Regions from separate parts of the Halobacillus sp. B23F22_5 genome, predicted to be linked through region 1. Evidence: riboswitches for the same ligand, from Rfam matches in the RefSeq annotation. Region 1 holds a riboswitch; the other holds the start of a gene.

The links. A riboswitch is a leader RNA that binds a small molecule or an ion and turns the genes downstream of it on or off. The one in region 1 is predicted to bind S-adenosylmethionine.
Region 2: it holds a riboswitch for S-adenosylmethionine, as region 1 does, so the genes downstream of both, ACGTN9_RS00960 (5-methyltetrahydropteroyltriglutamate--homocysteine S-methyltransferase) here and ACGTN9_RS08800 (methionine biosynthesis PLP-dependent protein) in region 1, are expected to answer to the same signal.

What each region holds. Positions count from the first base shown of each region.
Region 1 is NZ_JBIEKI010000005.1:23,343-26,454, forward strand. It holds gene ACGTN9_RS08790 (DUF2188 domain-containing protein) at 166-636, opposite strand; gene ACGTN9_RS08795 (DUF3231 family protein) at 783-1,295, shown strand; SAM riboswitch class I at 1,404-1,512, shown strand; gene ACGTN9_RS08800 (methionine biosynthesis PLP-dependent protein) at 1,593-2,705, shown strand; gene ACGTN9_RS08805 (hypothetical protein) at 2,820-3,112, shown strand, end outside.
Region 2 is NZ_JBIEKI010000001.1:191,813-194,924, forward strand. It holds gene eutH (ethanolamine utilization protein EutH) at 19-1,095, opposite strand; gene ACGTN9_RS00955 (aspartyl-phosphate phosphatase Spo0E family protein) at 1,344-1,526, opposite strand; SAM riboswitch class I at 1,691-1,795, shown strand; gene ACGTN9_RS00960 (5-methyltetrahydropteroyltriglutamate--homocysteine S-methyltransferase) at 1,966-3,078, shown strand.

The sequences.
Region 1 (3,112 bases):
GTTCCTTTTGAGCTTTCTAGACGGTTTTCGAGGAATCCTGTCAAAAAAACTAAAGTCAGGAACATCGCCCTAACAAAAGGATGCCTTGGACCTATGCGTTTTACATGCAACTCCCATAAATACTATTCAATAAAAAACAGACCCTCATGTGAAGGTCTGCTTGCATTAGTTATTGCTATTCTCGTAATTGTGTTCGTTCTGGACGTCACCGTTTTTCTTATGGATGACTGCTTTTGTTCCTTTATTTTCAGCAATTTCTTTAGCGCGCTTGATCGCTTCATCTTTATTATCGAATACCTGGTCCGGCTTTTTAGCGCCTTTCGCCTGGACAGCCCAACCGTCATCATGTGCGACAACATGCTCACCGCGATCCAATAATTCAGGACGGTTGTCATATTGTTTATCTTCTTCGTCACGATCCTTCAACTCTTTATCGTCGGCGTCCTTCATTTCATTGATTTCTTTATTGGAAGCATTATCATACCATTCTTTCGCCTGACTGGTAGCAATAGGAATCGCACGGTTCTCATCATAACCTTCATCTACCATAGCATTCGCAATTTCAATTGCTTTATTCCTCACAGCAGTGTTCAAGTTTTTTAATGAGCTTGGATAATCATTCTTATCCCAAGGCATTGCGCTCACCTCCACGTAATATTTGTTTATTATGTTCCGCATTAGTGGCATTTATAAACATCTCCTGCCTGTTTTAGGAAGGTATACGTTTATTACAACGTATGAATACTACATGTGTACCACAAAATTAAAAAGGAGTGTTTCCAATGGGTATTTTAACTGGTGACCCCAAAGAACAGCCTCTTCACTACGGGGAAGTATTCGGAATGTGGTCCTATTTGACAGTAGCAAAAGGTAATTACACACGTTACCAAACGTTTATGAACCATACTGGTGATAAAGAATTGATGAAGTTGCTGGAGGAACTGATCGAAGGTATCAAGCATGAATCAGAAAGTATTGAAGAAATTTTAAAAACCAATGGAATAGCACTGCCTCCATCGGCTCCTGAACGTTCGAACGCAACTCTTGAAGATATCCCAGTCGGTGCACGATTCAATGACCCTGAAATCAGCGCGCAAGTCTCCGCCGATTTATCAGCCGGATTGGTTGCTTGCAGTACCGTTATCGGACAGTGCACGCGGGAAGATATTGCTATGATGTTTGGACAGTTCCACATGAACAAAGCTCAGGCAGCTGCAAAAGCACTTCGACTTAATAAAGAAAAAGGCTGGTTAGTAACACCACCGATGCACACTAAAGTACCAGAACCAGTTTAACCGGCAAAGGCAGACCACTTATGCGGTCTGCCTATTTTTTTCAAAAAATGATTGCATAATATTCAAAATTCCTGTATGTTGGAAATTAAATCAATTGAATATTCACTATTCTTATGAAGAGAAGCTGAGGGAACTGGACCGACGAAGCTTCAGCAACCTGCCGATTTCGGTGAGGTGCTACATCCAGCGAGCGGCTAAGCCGTTTGAAAAATAAGAAGAAGTGGCTAATTTACGGATAAAATCAGCTCTTCTTCTTGAGAGCTGATTTTTTTATTTTACGATAAAGGAGACGGAATCATGGGCACTTATCATCTTGATACGACATTAGCACAAACAGGAAACCGAAGCGAAACTACGACTGGAGCGGTGAATCCTCCCGTATATTTTTCTACTGCTTATCGCCATGAGGGCATCGGAAAATCAACCGGGTACGATTATTCGCGAACCGGCAACCCTACCAGGGACTTATTAGAACAGGCTATCGCTGATTTAGAAAACGGGTCTGGAGGTCTTGCTTTCAGCTCAGGAATGGCCGCAATCCAGGCTACTTTTTCAATTTTTGAGCCGGGAGATGAATTCATTGTTACAAAAGATGTTTACGGAGGCTCTTATCGTATTTTTGAAACCCATTTTAAAAAATTCGGCTTGCAATTCCGTTATGTAAATAGCTCGGACCCAGCCGATTTTGAACAAGCTATTACTGCCCGCACCAAAGGACTATTTATCGAAACACCAACCAATCCATTGATGACCCAGGTTAATATTGAATCACTTGCTCAGATAGCTGAACGAAATGGAATTATTTTGATTGTGGACAATACGTTTTACACCCCCTATTTGCAGAGGCCTCTTGAACAAGGAGCAGATATTGTCGTTCACAGTGGTACCAAGTATTTAGGAGGTCATAATGATGTCCTGGCAGGACTTGTCGTTGCTAAAAGTGAGAAATATTTAGAGGAGCTACGCCTGGAGCAAAATTCTTCCGGAGCGGTGTTATCTCCTTTTGACAGCTGGTTATTGATGAGAGGTCTTAAAACTCTAGGGCTGCGTATGCGTCAACACGAGGAAAACGCTAAACGAATGGTCGAATTTCTTGAACGCAGTGCTTTTATCCGTGATGTCCTTTATCCCGGTCAGGGAGGTATGGTTTCATTTCGCGTGGAAGATGAAAATGCTGTCCCCCATCTTCTCGAGCAATTGAAGCTTATCACATTCGCGGAAAGCCTGGGCGGTACAGAGACGTTCATCACGTATCCAGCTACCCAGACTCATTATGATATTCCAGAAGAAGTTCGCAGCAGTTACGGAGTCTGTAACCGGCTGCTTCGTATGTCTGTAGGTATTGAAAATATCGAGGATCTTTTACAAGATTTACAAGAGGCGTTAGAGGCTTCCCACCAGCGAGCCTGATTTTCAGCGGCTCGTCCTTTATACCAATTCTGGGCATCTGTCGTGCCATACCGTCAAAAGCCTACATAGGCTATACGGAATTGTTAGAATACCTAGTTAAGGGAGACGATCAGCATGAATCCTTACTATCTACCACAGAGCCACATGCCGCTGAATATGGAAGAGACGATGGGGTACGGTTTTGAATTTCAGCCAATAAACCATTTCCCCCAATATGATGGATATGAGCACTTTGACAACTATTACGGCCAGGATCGACAACCGCCTCAATTGGAAAGACGGGTAACTGCTCTGGAGAGGCAAAATGAACAGCAAGGAAGAGAAATCAACAGGTTGGATCGAGAAAACAATAGGCAAGCGAGAGAAATTAACCGTCTCAACAATGAAATCAATCAATTACAGCGAAC
Region 2 (3,112 bases), on a different contig from region 1:
GCAAATCTACGCCGGCATTCAGACAGTCTTTTTCAACGCAAAAACTGCCAGCGCGATCGCGCTGAATCCGCTGACGAGTTTTCCGACAATCATGGCGAAAACCATCTCCTGATTGACTCCGGCGACAAATCCTAAATGTCCACCGAACACAAACGCTCCACTGACTGCAAACGCAACGTTAATGACTTTTCCTCTCGGTTCCATCTCCTTCAGCAAGGCAAGCATCGGAATATTATGCGCCAGCGATGCGATCAGGCCAGTTGTAGAGGTTTCACTGATACGCAGCCAGCCGCCGATTTTAGATAAATATTTATCAAATACACGGGAGATGAACGCGACCATCGGAAAGGCGCCAGCAAGGAATATAGCGAGCCTGGCAACAATTTGAATCCCTTCATCGAGTGGGGTCAAATTGGGAATGACAACGAATCCGGTCAACGTTTCCACCGCAATCGCGGTGAGCCCGATGATCGCTAAGCTTTCCACACCTTTGCCGAACCAGGAAAACCCAGTAATCATCATCGAAGGCTTTTTCCATAACCCGATAGCAATTACAATAGAAAAAATAATTGTAGGTACCAGGTTTATGAGAATAATACCAGTATCCAGTCCCGCCACCATGGCTCCTGAAAAAGCACCGACCGGAACCGTGATCAGCCCGAGTAGAATGCCTTTGGCGAAGTAGGGATGGTCCTGTTTTTCTATGATTCCGAGCGCGACAGGAATGGTGAACACGATCGTAGGGCCCATCATCGTGCCAAGGAATACCCAGGCGAACAGTTCGGCATCCGGGTGCTGTGACATTTCGGTTGCGAGCGAGTAGCCGCCCATATCGATGGCCAGAATTGTGTTCGCAAAGGTGGCTGGATCGGCCCCAATCAGTCCGTAGACCGGAGCGATGACAGGGGTCAGGAATGTTGCTATCACCGGTGCCAGGGAAATGATACCGACCATGGCAAGTGTGAGGGAGCCCATGGCCATGAACCCTTCCGTGAAACGATCGCCAAACCCGAACCGGTTACCCAATATTTTATCGATAGCTCCTACACAGAGGAACCCGATTACGATTAGTATGATAATGTCGTTGATTCCCATCTGCCCTCTGCCCTTTCGTTTCAAGTTAATTCCTATCATAGTAGAGGAGTGGGCAGAATAGAAGCTTTAAGTGCAAGAATCTGGCTTGTCAGTTTCCAGCGCCGAGTTTTTCAGGCTGGAGATAAGGTGATTAATAGAATATTGGAAGCTTACTGGTGACGAGGGGTCACCTTTGGTGGGTAGTACATGGTTTGCTTCATAGCTGTAAAACCAGCTTGAAATTACGAAGGTAATCTTTGGGAAAGCACTCACTCAAAAGTAAGCTCTTTTGATTTCTTGAACTTGTTGGTGTAAAGGTTGTATTCATTCAATAGTTCATCTAAGTATTGAGATATTTTTACAATTTCAGGATAGTGGTGATCCGTTATATACAGGTGGTACAATTTTTCTCGTTGTTCTTCAATTTTTTGTTCCAGTTCGCCTTTTTTCATCTTTATTCCCTCCATTTCGTTACATAATTCGATAGAAAAAGTTTCCAAGTGGGGGTGGAAAAAACTTCAAATTGAAGCATCAGAAAAAATTTTTTCCGGCTTTATTTTTTTCTTTACAGCTGATATGATTACTAGCATACTACTTTCTGAAAATTGTATATAGTTTCTTATCGAGAGAGGTCGAGGGTATGGCCCGGTGACACCTCAGCAACCTGTATGATTACAAGGTGCTAATTCCTGCAAGTTGAAAAAAACTTGAAAGATAAGAAGTGGCGAATTCAATTACAAAGTCTCTTCTTATTGGAAGAGGCTTTTATTTTTTATACTTTAAGTAAGTTTACCTTTGTTAAAGGATTAAAGTATAAGAAAAAACGAAGGCTTTCGCCATAAATACCTGGTGACAAGCCCAACTTTTTCTAAGCAGAGGAGAGGATCAGAAATGGCAGAAACAAAAACAATAAGAGCACCATTCCGCGGGGACCATGTCGGGAGTTTCCTCCGGCCGGAGCGGCTGAAGAAAGCACGCCAGCAAAGAGAAAAAGGGGAAATCTCTGCAGAAGAATTAACGAGAATAGAAGATGAAGAGATTATCAAACTTGTAGAAAAGCAAAAGGAAGCCGGCCTGCAATCCATCACAGATGGAGATTTCCGCCGTGCCTGGTGGCATTTTGATTTTCTCGAAAATTTAGAGGGAGTCGAAGGGTACGAGCCAGCGTCAGGCATCCAGTTCAAAGGGGTGGAAACCAAGCCCCATTCTGTCCGTGTCATTGACAAAGTCGATTTCAGCGACAGGCACCCGATGATCGAGCATTATAAATTTCTCCATTCACTCGTAGGGGAGGAACATACCCCGAAGTTCACGATTCCAAGCCCGAACATGTTGTTTTTCCGTGGGGATATTAACAAAGAAATCTATGAAAATGAAGACGAGCTGCTGAAGGATTTGACGAAAGCCTATCAAAAAGCAATCCAGGCATTTTATGATGCCGGCTGCCGCTACCTTCAGCTGGATGACACATCCTGGGCAGTGTTTTTCTCGGAAGAAGGCCAAAAGATGATTCGTGACCGTGGCCAGGAGCCAGATAAATTAAGGCAGCTATTTGTCCAGGCCATCAATACTTCTATTGCTGACAAGCCCGATGACCTCACTATTACAATGCACATTTGCCGTGGGAATTTCCGCTCCACCTATACAGCATCAGGAGGGTATGACGCTGTTTCCGAGACATTATTCAGTGAACTGAATGTCGATGGATTGTTCCTCGAGTATGATGACGATCGCTCAGGCGGATTCGAGCCGCTCCGTTATGTGAAGCGTGGTGACCTCCGTGTGGTACTTGGATTGATTACGTCTAAAACCGGCGAGCTCGAAGACAAAGACCGCATCAAAGCACGTATTGCGGAAGCGAGGGAGTATGTACCGTTAGACCAGCTGTGTCTCAGCCCGCAATGCGGCTTCGCATCCACCGAGGAAGGCAATATTCTTTCGGAAGCGGAGCAATGGGCGAAAATCAGGCATGTTATCGAAATCGCCGACGAAGTGTGGAATTAACTAGAAAAGCCAGCCACTCAGGATAGTGGCTGGC